4 regions of the Ensifer sp. CCNWLY38 genome follow, and region 2 is predicted to be linked to each of the others. Evidence: predicted binding sites of a transcription regulator. Region 2 holds the regulator's gene; each other region holds the start of a gene.
What was found. The regulator LexA, encoded in region 2, represses DNA repair genes until DNA is damaged. The targets are predictions, from matches to a motif close to TGTTCNNNNTGTGTTCNG.

Region 1 (5,121 bases), on a different contig from region 2:
GCTGCTGCGGAGCGACGAGCCAGTTGAAGAACAGCATGGCGACGACGACCAGCAGGATGCCGCGGGCGGCACCGAACAGGAAGCCGAGGGTGCGGTCGAGCGCGCCGATGCGGCTGTCGATGATGAAATCGGCAATCCGCATGGTGATGAAGGAAATGATGATCAGCGCGACCAGGAAGATCACCGCCGCCGATCCGATCAGCGCGACGGTGTCGCTATTGGTGTACTGTTTGGCATAGGGCAGAAGCTGCGGGTAGAGGAAATAGGCAGCTGCGGCCGCACCCACCCAGCTCGCGACCGAGAGCACCTCGCGCGAGAAGCCTCGAACCATGGCCAGGATTGCGGAAAACAGAGCGACGCCGAGAACGATACCGTCGAGAATTGTAATGGGCATTTTGTCCTTACTCCGGACCCGGTTCGTCCGGGTCTCCTCAAGCCTATCCGCCATCGGCCCTGCTTGACGTTCAGGGCATTTTCAGCCTCTTCGCGGCCCCTACAGCGCCGCGCGTCCTTTCGGGCGCGCAAAGGTCGCTGTAGCGCTCAGACCTGCTGCATGATTTTGTCCTTAAATCGATCCCGATCTAAGGAATTATGCAGTAGTGGACGGTCTGCGACACCCGCATCCTCAATCTTCGTCCTCCACCGGTCTCAGCGCGTTTCGCGATCCCGCGATGCGCGCCACCAGATCCGGCAGGCTTTCCATTTCGCTCCATCGGCCATTGCCGTTTTTTGGCAATTCGGTGGACGCGGACGGCAAGACCGCCTGCGAGAACCCGAGTTTCTCGGCTTCCTTAAGGCGTTGTGCGGTATGCGCAACCGGCCGGATGGCGCCGGACAAGCTGACTTCGCCGAAATAGACGCAATCGGCAGGAAGGGCAAGCCCGGCAAGCGATGAAACCAGTGCGGAAGCCACAGCTAGATCGGCAGCAGGCTCCGAAATGCGATAGCCGCCGGCGATATTGAGATAGACGTCGTGCTGGCCGAGCCGTACGCCGCAATGGGCCTCGAGCACCGCAAGGATCATCGACAGGCGGGCCGAGTCCCAGCCGACGATAGCGCGCCGCGGCGTACCGAGTGAGGTCGGCGCGACGAGCGCCTGCACTTCGACAAGAATGGGGCGGGTGCCTTCCATGCCGGCAAAGACCGCGGCGCCCGGCGATTTTTCGTTGCGTTCTCCGAGGAACAGTTCCGACGGGTTGGCCACTTCGCGCAGACCCTTGTCCGACATTTCGAAAACGCCGATCTCGTCGGTCGGGCCGAAGCGGTTCTTGACGGTGCGCAGGATGCGGTAGTGGTGGCCGCGGTCGCCTTCGAAGTAAAGCACCGCATCGACCATGTGTTCGACAACGCGAGGGCCGGCGATCTGGCCCTCCTTGGTGACGTGGCCGACGAGCACGACGGCGGTGCCTGTCTGTTTGGCGAAGCGGATCATCGCCTGCACGCCGGTCCGAACCTGCGTCACCGTGCCGGGCGCCGAATCGACGAGGTCGCTCCAGAGCGTCTGGATCGAATCGATGATCACCAGATCGGGACGCTTGCCTTCCGAAAGCGTCGCCAGAATGTCCTCGACATTGGTTTCGGCGGCCAGTAGCACGTCGCTGTCGGCAGCACCCAGGCGCTGCGCACGCAGACGCACCTGCGCCACGGCCTCCTCGCCCGAGACATAGATGACGCGGTGCTTGCGGCGCGACAGCGCTGCGGCCGCCTGCATCAGCACGGTCGATTTGCCGATGCCGGGATCGCCGCCGACGAGCAGCGCGGAGCCCCTCACGAAGCCACCGCCGGTCACCCGGTCGAGTTCCGAAATCCCGGTCTGGATACGCGGCGCATCCTCGATCTCGCCGGAAAGCGTGGTGAGCGCCACCGGGCGACCCTTCTTCGGCGCGCGCGTCGGACCACCGCCGATACCGGCGGTCGGGTCGTCCTCGATGATCGTGTTCCACTCGCCGCAGCCTTCGCATTTGCCCGCCCAGCGGGTGTGGACGGTGCCGCAGTTCTGGCAGATGAATTGGGTACGGGCTTTCGCCATCAGGATCGGACTTTCGAAATCTGGGAGCCGCCGGCACACATGCGAGGCGGTGCCGCCGACGACAGGAGAATCACCTTTGTCGTCACATAATGCCGCGGAATGCGGAACAAAAGGTGAATTTTAGCGAAGGCCGCAAGGAAAATGCAGGAAAGCCACGTCAGACGGCGCCGACATAGTTCCTGATGTAACGATGCCCGAGGCTGGTCAGCAGCTCATAGCCGATGGTTCCGCCGGCGCGCGCCACGTCGTCAATGGCGATGTTTCGGCCGAAAAGCTCGATGTAATCGCCCGGCCGCGCTGCACCTGCCGGCAGGTCAGTGACGTCGAACAGGCTGAGGTCCATGGTGACGCGCCCCACATGCGGAACGCGCTTGCCGTGCAGGAAGCCGAACGCCCCTGACGGGGTTGCCTGCCGTAGAGTCACGCCGCCGCCGGAGACCGAACGATGGTAGCCATCGGCGTATCCGACAGCGACGGTGGCGATGCGGCTGTCCCTGTCGAAGCGGGCGGAGGCGCCGTAGCTCGCCGTGCCTCCGGCCGCGACCTCGCGGATCTGGATGATCCTGGCCTCGGCGGTTACCACTGGGGTCATCGGGTTGATGGCATCGTTGACCGCCTCGCCGCCATAGACGGCGATGCCCGGCCGGGTGAGCTCGAAATGATAGTCGGCGCCCAGGAACACACCGCCGGAATTGGCAAGGCTTGCATCAACGCCGTGATAGGCGGCTGTGGCTTCGCGGAAGCGCCCGAGCTGGTAGGCGTTCAACGGATGCTGCGGTTCGTCGGCACAGGCGAGGTGGCTCATGATCAGCACCGGCGAGAAGCTGGCGGGTCGCGCCGGGTCATTGGCAAGCGCCACGGCGGCCTCGACCGAGAGGCCCAACCGGTTCATGCCGGTATCGATATGCAGCACGCAGGGGTGGTCGCCGCGCTCGGAAAGAGCCGCCATGAACACCGCAAGCTGCTCGTCGGAATTGATGATCGGCACCAGGTCATTGTCGAAGAAGAGCTCTTCGTTGCCCGGCCACATGCCCGCGAGAATGTAGATGCGGCCCTCCGGAACGAGGGGGCGCAGTTCCGCACCTTCCTCGGCATTGGCGACGAAGAAGTCGCGCGCGCCGGCGGCATAGAGGGCAGGGGCTGCATCATCGATGCCGAGGCCATAGGCGTCCGCTTTCAGGACCGCTGCCGCCCGCGCCTTGCCGGAGCGGGCATTCATCGACCGCCAATTGTCGGCAAGCGCACCGAGATTGATCGTGAGGCGGTTGGAGGCGGAAAGAAATTCTGGGGGGAGCATGCCGGACACTCTTCGTGGACGATACGAAGAGCAATACAGCCAACGGCCCATGGTCGCAAATGCTCGCCGGTCGCATCGCGGTCACGCGGCCCTGAAGGAAGGATGAGCACTTTTGTGCAAGACGGGATCGCCTCGGGTCACTATGGTTGTCCAATGCAGACGATTTCGCAGGAAGAAGCCATAGAGGTCATGCCGATTGAGGGCGCCGAGCGCACGCGCTTCTGGCGCGATCCTCGGTTCATGGGCATGGAATGTCTGACGGCGACCTTCATTACCCATGAATTCGCGCCGCACGCGCATGAGACGTTCAGCATCGGCGCGATCGAGGCCGGCTCGCAGATCAGCAAGATCAAGGGCGAGCGCTCTGAAGCAGGCCCTGGGTTCTTCTACCTGATCAACCCTGACGAAATCCACGACGGCCACCCCGGCGGCAGCGGCTACCGCTATCGCATGGTCTATCCGAGCGCCGATCTGCTGGTGAACATCATCGAGGACGTGACCGGTCGCGCTTTCAAGGGAACGCCGTCCTTCTCGAGGCGGGTGCTGCAGGATCCGGACCTCGCCTTGTCCTTTCATCAAGCGCACCGAACGCTTGAGCTGGCAGGTGGCACGCTCGAGGCCGAGGAAAGAATGTTCGGCGTGCTTGCGGCGATGTTCGAGAGGCACGGCAGTACGATCATCACCCCGATCGAGACGCGCGAGCAGTCCGCCGTGCATCGGGCGCGGGACTATCTGATCGAGAATTATGCTGAAGAAGTCGGGCTCGAGGAACTCGCCAAGGTCGCAGGGCTCAGCCGCGCGCACCTGATCCGCGCCTTCCGCAAGGAATTCCATATCACTCCGCATGCCTTTCTGACCGACAAGCGCGTGCGCGCCGCCAAGACCTTGCTCAGGCATGGCTGGTCGGCGGTGGATGCGGCCTATCAGTGCGGCTTCGCCGATCAGGCGCATTTCAGCCGCCACTTCAAGGCGCGCACCGGCGTGACACCCGGCGCCTTCCGCGCCGGCTGATCACTTTCGTTCAATACAGGACCTGCTTCCGCCTATAGACGTTCTCCGTACGTGTGAATGGAGACAGGGACGTTGCAGGTAAGAGATGCGTTGCAGGAATTTCGGGCCGCGGCGATCGCGATGACGCCGCTGATCGTAGCCGTCATGCCGATCGGCCTGGTGTTCGGTGCAGTGGCGGCGGCCAAGGGGCTGACGCCGGCGGAGGTGACGCTGATGAGCGCACTGGTCTTTGCCGGTGGGTCGCAATTCGTCGCCATGGATATCTGGACGCATCCGGTGTCCTGGGCCGCACTCGGCTTCTCGGCCCTGCTCGTCAACATCCGCCATGTGCTGATGAGCGCCTCGATCGGCAGCAAGCTTGACGGGTTCTCCGGACCGGCGCGCTACGCGTCGATGCTGCTTCTCGCCGATGAAATCTGGGCCATGGCCGAGATGCGCGCGAGCAATGGCAAACTCACGCCCGCCTGGTATGCCGGCCTCGCCGTGCCCTTCTACTGCGCTTGGGTCCTGACGAGCCTGACGGGCGCGATGGTTGGCGCCCTGCTGGGCGATCCCAAGGTCATCGGCCTCGACTTCGCATTCCCTGCCGTTTTCATCATCCTGGTCATGGGTTTCTGGAAGGGGCGCGAAACGGGTGCCGTTCTCGCCGCGAGCGCTTGTGCGGCCGTGGTCACGCATCAATTGCTGCCGGGCGTCTGGTACATTGCGGCGGGTGCTGCAGCCGGCGTCGTCGTGGCTATGCTTTCAGGCGGACACAAGGAGGCCCACGCATGAGCGTCGATCT
Region 2 (5,121 bases):
CCGCAAAGGGGCGATGGATGTAGCGTGGCTCCAGCCGATCGAGCTCCGGGACGAAGCGCTTCACATAGGCTCCGTCCGGGTCGAACTTTTCGCCTTGGAGAACAGGATTGAAAATTCGGAAGAACGGCGCCGCATCCGCGCCCGATCCCGCGACCCATTGCCAGCTTGCGGCGTTGTTGGCCGGATCCGCATCCACGAGGGTGTCGCGAAACCATTGCTCGCCTTTCCGCCAGTCGATCAGCAGGTCCTTGATGAGGAACGAGGCGGCGATCATGCGCACGCGATTGTGCATGTAGCCATGCCGCCAGAGCTGCCGCATGCCGGCGTCCACGATTGGGAAACCGGTCAAACCCTTGCACCAGCGGGAAAAATCGTCGTCATGGTCCAGCCAACGGAAACGATCGAACCGGCGATCGAGATTGCGACGCGGGAGTTCGGGATAGTGAAACAACAGATGGTAGGAGAATTCGCGCCAGGCGATCTCCTTGCGAAAGGTGGCAACACCTTCACCGCCATCGGTCTCGATTCCCTGCGTCGCGTGCCAGACCTGCGCCGGCGAGATTTCTCCGAAGGCGAGGTGAGGAGAGAGCAGGGATGTGCCGTCAGCCTCTGGACGATCCCGGCGCACTTTATAGTCCGCAAGTTTCTCGTCGATAAATTCGTCGAGGCGAGCGGTCGCGCCTTTTTCCCCTGGCGTCCATATCTCGCTGAATGTCGCGGCCCAGTTCGGTTTCGTTGGCAGAAGCGACCACGCATCAAGCTGTTCTGACGGGGGCCAGCTTTCCGGCGTTGCGATCTTTTGCGGCCCGTCGATCGGCGGAGCCGGCTCAACCTTCTCTTCGAGCGCGCGCCAGAATGGCGTGAACACGCGATAGGGCCCACCGGTCGTCGTCAGCAAGCGCATGGGCTCGTGCAGCAATTGCCCGGCAAAGCTCTCGGCCGCGATGCCCTGAGCCGCGAGTGCTTTCTTCAGGGCAATATCGGTGGCGATGCCGCACGAGTCGTAGCGGCGATTCCAATGGACGCGCTTCGCTCCCGATCGGCGCGACACCTCGCTGAGGACGTCCAACGGGTCGCCGGAGCGGAGAATGAGTCGCGAGCCGAGCCGGCCCAGTCGAGCCTCCAACGCTTCCAGCGAATGGTGCAGCCACCATTGCTGTGCCGTGCCCAGCGGACCGTTGCCGCTTTCGTCCGGCTCCCGGATATAGAGTGGAATGACGGCAGCCTCATCGGCCGCAGCCGCAAAGGCCCTGTTGTCGCCAAGGCGCAGGTCCTTGCGGAACCAGACGATGATGGGAGCCCTCGTTGTCATAGGTACCGTCTAGGACTGGGATTGATCACCGGGAGAAATTAGGCGCAAAATGAAAAAGAGCCATTTGCATTTTCTGCAAATGGCTCTTTTCGAAACTGGCTCCCCGGGCCGGATTCGAACCGGCGACCTGTCGATTAACAGTCGAATGCTCTACCGCTGAGCTACCAGGGATCATCCGCGCCGCTGTTTCGCTGTGCGCTTCAGAAGTGAGGCTGCTAATACGCATGCTTTTCCGATTTGCCAAGCGGTTTTTTCAAAAAAAATGACAAGTTCGGTTGCGAGGCTGTGGAGAAGTCCCCAATTGTGGGAAAAGATGTCGGATAGGGAATGATGAATAAAAACAGGAAGCAGAAGCATTTCGGGATTGATCCGCAGACGCGTCAGATCGTGCTCGGGAAGTGGCGCATCACGCTGCCGGAATCGCCACTGCTACGTATCCTGCTGGGCTCGCTCCTGGTGTTTTTTGGTTTTCTCGGCTTTCTGCCGGTGCTCGGCTTCTGGATGATACCTCTGGGCCTCATCGTCCTTTCGCACGATATCCCCTCCGTCCGCCGTCGCCGGCGTCGCCTGGCTGTCTGGTGGGCGCGCTGGCGCGGACGAGCCAATTCTTCGAACGGCTCTTGAACCGGAGCTATTGCGCGCTTTTCGGTCAACGCATCCGTCCCGGATGCCTCTGCTTCGATTCCCTGCCGATTGATCCTCAGTGAAGCGGCTGAACCCTTTGTTGAGGGAGGCCGCCGAAAACTTTTCGGCAACCCATCAAACGCATAATGCGGTCGCGAATCAGGATGGGGACGCATGGCCAAAGCCACTACGAAACGTCGAAGCCGGAATTCCGGTCGGAGCAGGGGAAAACAAGGCGGTATGGCGCCGTGGTATCTGGCCGCCGCACTCACTGTCGGCGGCGTGGTCGCTTACGATCATCGCGCCGAACTGAAACATTGGCCGGTGGTATCGGACGTGGTGGCGTTCACGTCGCGCCACGAATCGAAGCCGAAGCCCGTTCGCGTCGCGCAGAAATCGGACGAGCGTCCCGCGCAACAGGCGGAGAAGCAGAAACCGAATCTGGTGACAAGAGTTGCCCTTGCCGCTCCGGTGCCGTCCGTCGACCTCGGCACCAACGCGCCGACACCTGTGGTGCGGCCGAACGAGGAAGTGAAGACGGCATCCATTCGCGCGGACCAGTTTTACTTCTGCGGGATTCGCAACGACAACTGCGTGATCGACGGCGCCACCTTTCTGTACCACGGCGAAACGATCCGCGTGGCAGACGTCGATGCGCCGCGTATTCGCCAGGCAAGCTGCGACAAGGAACGTTCGCGCGGCTTCTATGCCAAGCAACGCCTGCGCGAATTGTTGAATGCGGGTGACTTCAGGCTGGAAACGGCGAGCGGTCGTCAGGATGCCAAGGCCGGTGAAAAGCTGCGGTTGGTCACCCGCGGCGACCAGTCTATCGGGCGCGTGCTGGTCACCGAGGGGCTGGTCCGGCCGTGGACGGGACACGCGACGCCCTGGTGCTGAGGCCACCCAGATGCGATCGGCGGAGGTTCGCGATCGCTCTGTGGAAAGTATCCGTCTTACAAATCGACGGCGCGTTTTTCGGAAAATGCCTCTTGCGGTTTTTCTGCAATCATTCTAAATCCGCGCCAACGCTCGGTTATCCGAGCTGTGAGGCCTCGTGGCGGAGTGGTGACGCAGAGGACTGCAAATCCTTGTACCCCGGTTCAATTCCGGGCGAGGCCTCCAATAACTCTCACCTCATTTTAGTGTGAATAGACGTTCTGCCTTAGGGCAGGGCGATTGTGTGGTTGCCTGCCCACGCCCGCGCAAGCCACATCCATTAGCTATACGTTGGATCTTATCGCTTCGGTGAAATCGGTAGAGGGGGAACGATGACTCCGCTGACATCAGCCGCATCGGTAGCGTCCGTCATCATCAAAACGGAGGCAATGGCATATATGAAGACGAAACTTGTCCTGACGGCCTTGGCCCTCTTCGCTGCGACCACGTTCGAGGCGCAGGCAGAGGACCTGGTTTTCAAGCTGAAGAACAACACAAACGCAGTGCTGACGAACTTCTATACGTCGCCTGTGGGCGTCAATGAGTGGGAAGACGATGTTTTCGGCCGGCAGGTGCTGAACCCCGGGGAAGACATGGAGATCACCATCGCCGACGGCCGGGAGGTCTGCAAGTACGACATGCGCTTCGAGTTCGAAGAAGGCTCCGGCCTCGATACGACCGAAGACATGCAGGATCTCTGCGAACTCGGCGAATACACCATCCACGAATAAGAGGCGCGCCTTCAGGTCGCCTTCAATTAACAGAGCCTCGCCACCGCAAGCGGTGGCGAGGCTCTGTCGGATGCCAGGTTTCCCTCGGAATCAGTGGTAGCGGCGGATCAGCCCGACGAGCTTGCCCTGGATCTTCACCCGATCGGGCCCGAAAATCCTTGTTTCGTAGGCAGGGTTCGCGGCTTCGAGCGCGATCGATGCGCCCTTGCGCCGGAAGCGCTTAAGCGTCGCTTCCTCATCATCCACGAGCGCCACGATGATATCGCCGGGATTGGCCGTATTGGCATTGCGGATGATCACCGTGTCGCCGTCGAAGATGCCGGCTTCGATCATCGAGTCGCCCTTAACTTCGAGAGCATAGTGTTCGCCATTGCCGATCATGTCGAGCGGAACGGTAATGTCGTGCGTGTTGTTCTGGATGGCCGAGATCGGCACACCGGCAGCGATGCGGCCCATGACCGGCACGGAAACCGATGTGTTGTCGGCCACTGGCGCGGGCTTCGGCGGTGCGGCAGGGGCTACCGCCGGCGCCTTGCCGAGGCTGCCTTCGATCACGCTGGGCGAGAAGCCGCGGCGAGGCTGCTGCTGGCTGGATGCGTAAGCCTCCGGAAGCTTGATGACCTCAAGCGCGCGAGCCCGGTTCGGCAGACGGCGAATGAACCCGCGTTCTTCGAGTGCCGTGATCAGGCGGTGAATGCCGGACTTCGACGCCAGGTCGAGCGCATCCTTCATTTCATCGAATGATGGTGGGACGCCTGACTCCTTCATGCGTTCGTGAATGAAGAGAAGCAATTCCTGTTGCTTGCGGGTCAGCATGGCACGTCGCTCCCAGAGGCGTGAAACAAATCAAGAACAGACACTATCTGTTCCATATGTGTTCCGCAAGTGCCTAAAATTCCGTGAATTCAGACAATTGGCGCGTCTGTGCGTGTCGATTGGTCACTTTTACGGGAGCAGAGCGGGTTTGGGCGATGATCGCGCCCAAAAGGAGGGCGGCGGCGTAGCGCATTGCGCGACGTCACTGCGATTCGAACGAATCGCGAGCGTTTCGTGCAAAGAGGCTAGGCCGGCTGCGTGGCGGCGCAGGCGTCTTCGAATTCCTTCACCGTCTCGGCGCTGTTGTCTTCCGGAAGTACGGCATCCGCCGCATCGGTCGCGACCGGCGTGTCGCCGTCATAGATGAAAGACTGGATGTAGAACGCGATCGCACCCTTCCACACGTTGCGTCCATCAATTTGATGGCACGGCACGGCGCTCTCGAAATCGGTCTGAAGTTCGTCCACCGTGGCGGCGCTGAGCTTGACGTCAGGCATATTGGGCGATGCGACTATCGAAGCGAGAAGCAGGGCGGCAAGCACGGTGATCGTCCACTTTGATGCAAGGGTGGGACTACGGGGCGGTTAACGATGTGAACCGCGCTTTCGTTCCGAAGTCCAGCAAGCTTGGCGATCACTGTCATGTGTTCAACAGCTCTTTGAGTGCAGGCTGTGGCCGTTTTGCGCCAGGGCACGCCGCGGC
Region 3 (5,121 bases), on a different contig from region 2:
GACGCGGTTGTCGACGGCGGCACGCGGGTCGCTTGCTTCTTGCGTCCCGCCTTCGGCTTGAAGTTCGAGCGCCTCGATCTTGGCGCCGCGCCGCGTGAGCTTGCTAGACGAAATCAGAATATCCTCGACGTCCTTCTGGCTCATGGCGAAGTGCCCCTGAAGCTTGCGCACGCGCTCGTCGAGACGACTGAGGTCCTCCATCAGCCTGGCCACTTCACCCTGGATCAGATGCGCCTGTTCGCGCATCCGCGCATCCTTGAGGATCGCCTGGATCACCTGGATCGACAAGAGCAGCAGCGACGGCGAGACGATGACGATCCGCTGGCGATGCGCCTTCTGCACGATCGCTTCGAAATGCTCGTGGATTTCGGCGAAGATCGATTCCGATGGCACGAACAGGAATGCGGTGTCCTGCGTCTCTCCCGAGATCAGGTACTTGCTGGCGATATCGCGCACATGCCCTTCCATGTCGCGGCGGAAAAGTTGCGCGATCTGTTGGCGGCGTTCCGCATTCGGGGCATCCCGCATCGCGTTCCAGGCTTCCAGCGGAAATTTCGCGTCGATGACGAGCGCCGGCTGGCCGTTCGGCATGCGGATGGTGCAATCGGGCCGAGCGCCGTTCGACAGCGTCGTCTGAAATTCAAAGGCGCCCATCGGCAGCCCATCGGCGATGATCGCCTCCATGCGCGACTGGCCGAAGGCGCCGCGCGTCTGCTTGTTGGATAGGATCGCCTGCAACCCGGCCATGTCCTTGGCCAGCGACTGGATGTTGTTCTGGGCATTGTCGATGACCGCCAGGCGCTCTTGCAGCCGCCTGAGGTTTTCGTGCGTCGCCTTGGTCTGTTCGGTGATCGATGCGCCGATGCGGTGGGTCATGCCGTCGATACGCTGGCTGAGCGTCTGGTTGAGCTCCGCCTGCCGCGCGCCGAAAACCTCGGCCATGGCGGCGACCCGCCCCTGCATCTCCGTCTGGGCCGCAAGCAGCATCGCCATCTGCTCCTGCCGTTCTTCGGCGCGAGTATCCCGACGCCGCGAAAGCGCCATCAGCAGCGCGACTGCCACCATCAGACCGCCGGCGATGGCGAGATGGCCCAGCGTGACCGGCAGAGTGCCGATGAAAAACAATGGCTGGGAAAGGTCGATGGGCGCTGGTTCCATGGTGTAAGCCTAACAGATTCGCAGATGTTTTATAGATCAAAGCATGAACATCTGTACCGTGCGGTTAACGCCGGCCGATGCCGGAAGGGCCGCTGCGGGTGGCAAGGCAATTTTCTTGCACGCCGATGGAAAGATCGGCTATGGGAGCAGCATGACGATCAAGCCGCTTATCATCCTTCCCGATCCTGTGCTTCGCCAGGTTTCCACGCCGATCGAAACCATCGACGCGGACATCCGCCGTCTGGCCGACGATATGCTCGAAACCATGTATGACGCGCCCGGCATCGGCCTTGCCGCGATCCAGATCGGCGTTGCCAAACGCATGCTGGTGCTCGACGTTTCGAAAGAAGGCGACGACAAGACCCCGCTCGTTTTCATCAATCCCGAGATCGTTGCTTCGTCCGATGAGCGCTCGGTCTACGAGGAAGGCTGCCTGTCGATCCCAGACTTTTACGCCGAGGTCGAGCGCCCCGCGGCGATCACCGTCAAGCATCTCGACCGTGACGGCAAGGAACAGATGATCGAGGCCGATGGCCTGCTCGCGACCTGCCTGCAGCATGAGATCGATCACCTGAACGGCGTCCTGTTCATCGATCACATCTCCAAGCTCAAGCGCGACATGGTGATCCGCAAGTTCACCAAGGCCGCCAAGACGCGCGGTGCGAAGGCGATCTGACGCCGACCACGCAAGCGGTCGCAAACAGATCGCGCGAAGGGCACGATTTGAGGGCGGGGATCCACTGTGCAATCCCAGGAAAGCGTGAAACGGTTTTCCGCCTGGGGTTGTCCTGTTTCAGAGAATGAGATCATTTCGCCGTTTCCCGCATGAAGTGATCTGAAAGGACGGAGTTACCGCCTTGTCACTTCGCATCATCTTCATGGGTACGCCGGAATTTTCGGTGCCGACGCTGGCGGCCCTCGCCGAGGCTGGCCACCAGATCGTCGCCGCCTATACTCAGCCTCCGCGACCGGGCGGCCGACGCGGGCTCGATCTGCAGAAGTCGCCGGTGCATCAGGCGGCCGAGCTGCTCGGCATTCCCGTGCTGACGCCGGTCAACTTCAAGGACGAGGCGGATCGCCAGACCTTCCGCGACTTCGACGCCGATGTCGCCGTCGTCGTCGCCTATGGCCTGCTTCTGCCCGAGGCGATCCTCACCGGCACCAAATACGGTTGCTACAACGGCCATGCTTCGCTGCTGCCGCGCTGGCGTGGTGCTGCCCCCATCCAGCGCGCCATCATGGCCGGCGATCATGAGACCGGCATGATGGTGATGAAGATGGACAAGGGGCTTGATACCGGCCCCGTCGCCCTCACCAAGGCCGTCCAGATCGGCGCGACGATGACGGCGGGCGAGTTGCACGACCGGCTGATGCAGGTCGGCGCGACGTTGATGCGGGAGGCGATGGCCAAGCTCGAAGCTGACGATCTGCCGCTGGCGGCGCAGCCGGAGGAGGGCATCGTCTACGCCCAAAAGATCAGCAAGACGGAAACCCGCATCGACTTCGCCCGTCCTGCCCGCGAGGTGCACGACCATATCCGCGGCCTGTCGCCGTTCCCTGGCGCCTGGTTCGAGCTTGAAATTGCCGGCAAGCCGGAACGTATCAAGGTTCTGAATTCCGAGCCGGCCTCGGGTGCCGGCGAGCCCGGCACGGTGCTCGACGACAATCTGACGATTGCCTGCGGCGAGAGCGCGGTGCGGCTCACGCGCCTGCAGCGCGCCGGCGGCAAGGCGCTCGGCGCCGCCGACTTCCTGCGTGGAACGCCGGTGGCTACCGGCACGAGGGTCGGCTGATGCCGCGGTTCAAGCTGACCGTCGAATATGACGGCTCGGACTATGTCGGCTGGCAGCGACAGGACAATGGCCAATCCGTGCAAGGGGCAATCGAAAAAGCGATCCTGTCGCTGACCGGAGAGACCGTGTCGATCCGCGGCGCGGGCCGCACCGATTCCGGCGTGCATGCCAGCGGCCAGGTCATGCATGTCGATCTGACGCGCCCGTGGAAGCCCTATACGTTGCGCAACGCGCTGAACGCCCATCTGGGGCTTGCGGGCGAGCGTGTGGCGATCCTCGAAGCCGAGGAAACGTCGCCGGAGTTCGACGCGCGTTTCTCGGCGCTGCGCCGGCACTATCTCTACCGCATCATCTCACGGCCGGCGCCGCTGGCGCTGGAAGCCAGGCGCGCCTGGTGGGTGCCGAAGCCGCTCGATCACGCGGCAATGCATGAAGGCGCGCAGCGCCTCGTCGGCCATCACGATTTTACCACGTTCCGTTCCGCCCATTGCCAGGCGACGAGCCCGGTGCGCACCCTCGATCGGCTGGATGTCGCGCTCGTCGCCGGCGTCATCGAAATCCGCGCGACGGCGCAGAGCTTCCTGCACAACCAGATCCGGTCCTTTGCCGGTTCGCTGAAGCTGGTGGGCGAGGGGAAGTGGGCACCGGACGACCTGCAGGCCGCACTCGAAGCGCGCGATCGCAAGGCCTGTGGTCCCGTGGCCCCGCCCGACGGGCTCTACTTCCTGCAAGTGGATTACTGATCGCGGGGAGATCCCGGGCTCCAAAGCGTGTCTCGATCTTTCAGATTCGCTCGCGCTTTGAGTCCTTGAAATTCCGCATGTCGTTATCGCAAAACCGCTCCGCACTTTTGCGCGACATGCGCTAGCCCGGAATCAGGCCGAAGAAGCGCTGCAAGAGATCACCGATCATCATCGACGGCAGCAGAAAGAGCGCCGTCAGCGCCGAGGCCAGCAGCATCTGGTTGCCCGTTATCATGCGCAAGAGCCGGAAGAGGACCGCGACGCTGACGACGAGCAGCGCCAGCCAGATCAGGCTCGTCAGGCCCTGGCTTCCCGGAATGATCAGGCGCATGGCGGCGGGAATGGCCATCGCGTAGGAAAGCGGGACCGAGAGCCAGTTGGTGGTGACGACGATGGGCACCACGGCCCCGGCAAAACCGAGCGGGCGCGACAGTATGGCAATCAGCACCAGCGGCAGCAGCCAGCTGACGAGATCGACGACCAGAAGCTTGAAGATGAAACCGAAGCCGATGGTCGTTCCGGCGGGCATCACCGAGAGATAGTAGAACCGCCAGGACGCCCATGTGACGGCGATCGCCGGCAGGCACCAGAGCATGGAGGTGAAGGAGCGCCAGAGGCCGCTCTCACTGAAATCGAGCCAGCGGAATCCCTCCTCGTTGCCCTGTGCCAAGAGCCAGAGGCCCTTGATATAGGCAAGCACCTCATCAAGCAGCGGCATGGCCGAACCAGCTGAAGATGAAGGTTTCGTAGATGTTCGTCAGCGTCTCGAGGTCGGCGACGGCCACGCGCTCGTCGACCATGTGCATGGTCTGGCCGACCAGGCCGAATTCGACCACCGGGCAGTAGTCCTTGATGAAACGCGCATCCGAAGTGCCGCCCGTGGTCGACAGCTTCGGCTGCCGGCCGGTGACAGCCTCCACTGCGCCCGAAAGCGAATCGATCAGCGCATTGTTGCGCGTAAGGAAGACGTGGCTCGGACGCTCGGCCCAGGTAATCTCGTAGCGAACAGGTGCGCGGTCCGGGCGCAGCCTGCCGCTAGCTGCGGCGCGATCGAGCCGCGCGACGATCTCCGCCATCAGGCTTTCGGCCGTCCAGGTGTCGTTGAAACGGATGTTGAAGGCGGCACTCGCCTTGGCCGGAATGACGTTGACGGCGCCATTGCCGACATCGATCGTCGTCACCTCCAGGTTCGATGCCTGGAAACTCTCCGTGCCGTTGTCGAAGGGCGGATCCATCAGCGCCTGCGTCAGTTGCAGGATGCCGCGCACGGGATTGTCGGCGAGATGCGGATAGGCGGCATGGCCCTGCACGCCGTTGACGGTGACGCGACCGGAGAGCGAGCCGCGCCGGCCGATCTTGATCATGTCGCCGAGATGATCCGGATTGGTCGGCTCACCAACCAGGCATGCATCCCAGCGCTCGCCCTT
Region 4 (5,121 bases), on a different contig from region 2:
CGACAGGAAAGCCAGCGTCCGTTTCGGCAAGGTTGGCTCCGGCTCCGGTTCCGTCACCTGCGGGGGCGGCGTCTGGCTCTGTTGGGAGCCGGCCGGCGGCGGGGTCAGGTCGGCGAGGGCCGGGCCGGTGCTTTCGCAAACGGCGACGACGACCGGATAGTTGGCGTTCGAAAACTTCGGCAGTCGCGCCTGCGAGTCCGTGTCGCATTGGGCGATCGATGGCCATGTGCCGTTGACCGTCGAGATGTACTGGCATTGGCTGACATCGTGGTCGCAGCCGAGAATGGTCATGACAATCAGCGCCGCTTGCATAGTGTTCCTGTCGGTCCCTGGAGGTTGTGATGCGATCAACCTATGTCTGTGCGATTCTCCCCGAAATAGGGCGGCGTTGCCGGTGACAGGGAACAAATTGTTTCAGCCCGTTAGCCGGATTGATAGGGCGGCACCGGGCGCGCCTGCGTCATTTGACGTATTGGCTGGCGGAACGGGTGGCACTAACGTCCGGCCGCAAACAGTAAAGATCGACAAGGACGAAACAATTGCGCGCTGTAACCATAGCCCTGGAGTCGCCACGCCAAGCGCAGGTCGTGCGTCTGCTGGAACTCTCCGACGCCTATGCCGCTTCGCTCTATCCCGCCGAAAGCAACCACATGGTCGACCTTTCGAGCCTGGAGCAGTCGGGGGTTTCCTTCTTTGTGGCGCGGCGTGACGACAACATCGTCGGTTGCTGCGCCCTCGTTGAAGCAGGCGACGGTACGGCCGAGATCAAGCGCATGTTCGTCGATCCGGAGGCGAGGGGGCTGAGGGTCGGCAAGCATTTGTTGCAGGCATTGGAAGCGCGCGCAGGTGAACTCGGTTACACGGCAGTTCGCCTCGAAACCGGCATCTATCAGCCCGAGGCGATCGGGCTTTACAAGGCAGCCGGCTATGTCGAGCGCCCGCCCTTTGGCGACTATCAGCCTGATCCGCTAAGCCTGTTCATGGAAAAGCCTGTTCGCCAGGCGGCATGATCTCGCCACGCCGAGTGGTGCCGTGAGCTGAAAATCAAAACGGCGGCGCGAGGGCCGCCGTTCTCAATCTTGATTGCTCGGGGAGTGTGGGGCGCAAGAACGTCATGCGCCTTCGCATCCATCGCCCAATCAGATGTCCAGGTTTTCGGCGAATACGGCGCGCTCCTGGATGAAGCGGAAGCGGGCGTCGGCCTTCGTGCCCATGAGATTGTCCACCGCCTCGCGCGTGCCCTCGAAATCAATCTCGTCGATCTCGACCTTGAGCAACGTGCGGAACTTCGGGTCCATCGTCGTTTCCTTGAGCTGCGCTGGCAGCATCTCGCCAAGACCTTTGAACCGGCCGATCTCGACCTTGCCGCGACCGGCGAATTCGGTCCGCATCAGCTCTTCGCGGTGCGCATCGTCGCGGGCATAGAGCGTCTTCGAGCCCTGGCTGATGCGGTAGAGCGGCGGCACGGCGAGATAGAGGTGACCGCCACGGATCAGCTCTGGCATCTCCTGATAGAAGAAGGTGATGAGCAGCGAGGCGATATGCGCGCCGTCGACGTCGGCGTCGGTCATGACGACGATGCGTTCGTAGCGCAGATCCTCTTCGCGGTACTTGCTACGCGTGCCGCAGCCAAGCGCCTGAATGAGGTCGGTGATCTGCTGGTTGGCGCTGAGCTTTTCGCGGCCCGCGCTCGCGACGTTAAGGATCTTGCCGCGCAGCGGCAGAATCGCCTGGTTGGCGCGGTTGCGCGCCTGCTTTGCCGATCCGCCTGCCGAGTCCCCTTCGACGATGAAGAGTTCCGCGCCTTCGGCCGTGTTCTGCGAGCAATCCGCAAGCTTGCCCGGCAAGCGCAGTTTGCGCACCGCCGTCTTGCGGTTGACTTCCTTTTCCTTGCGCCGGCGCACGCGCTCTTCGGCGCGCTCGACCACCCAGTCGAGCAGCTTGGCGGCTTCTCCCGGATTGTCGGCAAGGTAGTGATCGAAGGGGTCGCGGAGCGCGTTTTCGACGATGCGCTGTGCCTCGACCGTCGCGAGCTTGTCCTTCGTTTGGCCGACGAATTCCGGTTCGCGGATGAAGACCGACAGCATGCCCGCGGCCGAGATCATCACATCGTCCGTGGTGATGATCGCCGCGCGCTTGTTCTGTGTCAGCTCCGCATAGTTCTTCAGGCCCTTGGTCAGCGCGATGCGGAAGCCCGCCTCGTGCGTGCCGCCCTCGGGCGTCGGGATGGTGTTGCAATAGGAATGGACCTGTTGGTCGCCGCCGTACCAGGTGACCGCCCATTCGATCGAACCGTGGCCGTTCGACTTTTCCGACTTGCCGGCGAAGATCTCGCGGGTGACGGTGAACTCCTTGCCGAGCGTCGCAGCCAGATAGTCCTTGAGGCCACCGGGGAAGTGGAAGACCGCCTTGTCCGGAATTTCCGAACCTTCCTGCAGGAGCGACGGGTCGCAGGACCAGCGGATCTCGACGCCGCCGAAAAGGTAGGCCTTCGAGCGGGCCATGCGGAACAGCCGCCCCGGCTCGAAATGGGCGTGCGGTCCGAAAATATCCGGATCCGGGTGGAAGCGTACGCGCGTGCCGCGGCGATTGTGCACGTCGCCGAGTTCTTCGAGCCCGCCCTGCGGAATGCCGCGGGAGAAGCGTTGGCGATAGAGCTTGCGGTTGCGTGCGACCTCGACTTCGAGCGCATCGGAGAGCGCATTGACGACGGAGACGCCGACGCCATGAAGACCGCCAGAAGTTTCGTAGGCCTTGCCGTCGAACTTGCCGCCGGCGTGCAGGATGGTCATGACGACTTCGAGCGTCGACTTGCCGGGGAATTTCGGATGGTTCTCGACCGGGATGCCGCGGCCGTTGTCGGTCACCGTCAGGAAGCCGTCGGCATCGAGATTGACTTCGATGAAATTCGCGTGACCGGCGACCGCTTCGTCCATCGAGTTGTCGATGACTTCGGCAAACAGGTGGTGCAGCGCCTTCTCGTCGGTGCCGCCGATATACATGCCGGGACGACGACGAACCGGCTCCAGCCCTTCGAGCACCTCGATCGCCGACGCATCGTAGTCGCTGCCATCACTGCCTTTCGGGGCAGGGCGCGGTTCGTCGCTGCCTGAAGCGGGCGCAGTCGGCGGCTTGCGCGGCGGAGCTCCAGCTTCGGCAGGCTTCGGCTGTAGGGGCGCGGAGGAGAAGAGGTCGCTGTTGTCGTCCATGGGGTCGTTCGGATCGTTCCTGTCACTTGGGGAGAGGCCATAGCAAGACCTCGACTTTGCCGCCATCCCCCGGCGGTCGAATCACCTGAATTCTGCCAGACTCCCGCCGAAAGAGCGAACAAAAGGAGAATGCTGGCATCGCTCGCAGATGAAATGCCGCCTTTGCGGCCCTGTTACGGAGCAAGTGTTGCGTTGGCGTCCGTGCGATGGCAAGGCTTCCGGCCAAAGAGGGAGCCCGTCATTGGCCGTGTCCACAACTGTTTTTCCGTTTCGCCGGCTTTTTCTGGCTGCGGCCTTCGCCGCAGGCGCTTCCGCGGCTCAAGCGCAGACGTTGAAGCCCTTCAAGGACGAGCTTTTCTCCTATGCCAAGGTGCTGCAACAAAACGATGGCGGCGACGACCTGACGGTGGAATATCAGGAGCTGCGCGATATCAACGAACGGGACCAAATTCCGGAACGCCGGGTGAAGCGCGCCTATGTTTCGCTGGGCGTGAAAAGCGAGCAGGTCAACGAGACGCTCGACATTGGTGGTCGCTCGCTTGACGTGACCCGCGTCGGTCCGGATCGCGGCGCTGCCTTCACGGTGATCTTCATCCATGGCCGCGGCGGTGATCGCCGGCTCGGCACCAACGATTTTTCCTTCGGTGGTAACTTCAACCGGCTGAAGAACCTCGCCGTCGCCAATGGCGGCGTCTACTATGCGCCGAGCGTCCGCACCTTCGACACGGCAGGTGCTGCGGATGTTGCCGGCCTGGTCAAACAGGTTTCCGAGCGTTCCGGCGGCCGCCCCGTGGTGCTGGCCTGCGCCTCGATGGGAAGTTTCATCTGCTGGGGCGTTTCGCGCGATGCCTCCGCGGTCTCGGCTCTCGGCGGCATGATGGTCATGGGGGGCGTCAGCGACCCCGATTTCACCAAGAGCGCTGCTTACAAGGCAAAGTTGCCCGTGTTCTTCAGCCATGGCAGCCGAGACAGCGTCTATCCCGCCGAGAGCCAGAAAGCGCTCTATCGCAGGCTGAAGGGCCAAGGCTACCCGACACGCTTCGTCCTCTTCGAAAGCGGCTCGCACGGCACCCCGGTGCGCATGACCGACTGGCGCGATGCGTTGAACTGGATCGGTCGCCACTGACCTTTGTCCGCGCCGCCGACATTTGTTAACCAGCCCGACAGTTTCCGGGCGAGATTGTGGCCCGTGTTTCCACTCTGGAAAGTTGAAGACGTCATCATGCCGGCAATTATGGCTGGGATGGAAATCATGGACGCGCGCACCGAGACACGGCACATTCCGCTGTGTGTGGATCTGGACGGTACTTTGTTGGCCGCCGATACACTGTGGGAAGGTGCGGCGATCATTCTCTTGCGCAATCCGCTGATGCTCTTTCCCATGCTGTTCTGGCTGGTGAAGGGCAAGGCGCGGCTGAAGCATGAGGTAGCCTTGCGTTCCGGCCGCAAGGCTCAGGACTGGCCCTACCGGCAGGCCGTCATCGATCGGCTCGCCGAGGAGAGAAAGACCGGCCGCGAACTGGTGCTCGTCACCGGTGCCGCGCCGTTGGTCGCCAGAGACGTTGCCGATCATGTCGGACTTTTTTCCTCGGTTATGCATTCGACCGATGCGCTCAATCTGACGAGCAGCCGCAAGCGCCAGGCGCTGGTCGAACGGTTCGGTGATGGCGCCTTCGATTACATGGGCAATAGCCGCGACGACATCGCCGTTTTCGAAGTGGCGCGTCGAGCGATCGTGGTTGCTCCGGATGCCGCGGCGGAGAAGTGGCGCCGCAATCATGACGCGGAACGGCTTGAGACCGGCAAGGTGAGCGCGCTTGCGCCGTTGAAGTCCATCCGCGTGCATCAATGGGCGAAAAACGTACTCATCGGCGTGCCGATGATCCTCAATCATGAAGTCCTGCACGTCGAC

Region 1: a site for LexA is predicted at 2,132-2,149, ahead of radA (DNA repair protein RadA). Genes of this name have one in related genera too.
Region 3: a site for LexA is predicted at 1,191-1,208, ahead of V7S54_RS03705 (DNA recombination protein RmuC). Genes of this name have one in related genera too.
Region 4: a site for LexA is predicted at 3,324-3,341, ahead of parE (DNA topoisomerase IV subunit B). Genes of this name have one in related genera too.

What each region holds. Positions count from the first base shown of each region.
Region 1 is NZ_JBBBBO010000008.1:65,011-70,131, forward strand. Features, by position in the region: gene V7S54_RS18070 (CvpA family protein) at 1-394, opposite strand, end outside; gene radA (DNA repair protein RadA) at 626-2,029, opposite strand; gene alr (alanine racemase) at 2,187-3,326, opposite strand; gene V7S54_RS18085 (AraC family transcriptional regulator) at 3,480-4,337, shown strand; gene V7S54_RS18090 (AzlC family ABC transporter permease) at 4,458-5,111, shown strand; gene V7S54_RS18095 (AzlD family protein) at 5,108-5,121, shown strand, end outside.
Region 2 is NZ_JBBBBO010000015.1:174,357-179,477, forward strand. Features, by position in the region: gene V7S54_RS28015 (cryptochrome/photolyase family protein) at 1-1,312, opposite strand, end outside; tRNA gene V7S54_RS28020 (tRNA-Asn) at 1,409-1,483, opposite strand; gene V7S54_RS28025 (hypothetical protein) at 1,643-1,936, shown strand; gene V7S54_RS28030 (thermonuclease family protein) at 2,111-2,833, shown strand; tRNA gene V7S54_RS28035 (tRNA-Cys) at 2,985-3,058, shown strand; gene V7S54_RS28040 (hypothetical protein) at 3,271-3,603, shown strand; gene lexA (transcriptional repressor LexA) at 3,694-4,419, opposite strand; gene V7S54_RS28050 (hypothetical protein) at 4,665-4,961, opposite strand.
Region 3 is NZ_JBBBBO010000001.1:752,564-757,684, reverse strand. Features, by position in the region: gene V7S54_RS03705 (DNA recombination protein RmuC) at 1-1,158, opposite strand, end outside; gene def (peptide deformylase) at 1,310-1,834, shown strand; gene fmt (methionyl-tRNA formyltransferase) at 2,016-2,951, shown strand; gene truA (tRNA pseudouridine(38-40) synthase TruA) at 2,951-3,694, shown strand; gene V7S54_RS03685 (hypothetical protein) at 3,816-4,412, opposite strand; gene dapE (succinyl-diaminopimelate desuccinylase) at 4,399-5,121, opposite strand, start outside.
Region 4 is NZ_JBBBBO010000010.1:247,419-252,539, reverse strand. Features, by position in the region: gene V7S54_RS22330 (hypothetical protein) at 1-312, opposite strand, end outside; gene V7S54_RS22325 (GNAT family N-acetyltransferase) at 540-1,010, shown strand; gene parE (DNA topoisomerase IV subunit B) at 1,140-3,209, opposite strand; gene V7S54_RS22315 (alpha/beta hydrolase) at 3,451-4,335, shown strand; gene V7S54_RS22310 (UbiA family prenyltransferase) at 4,462-5,121, shown strand, end outside.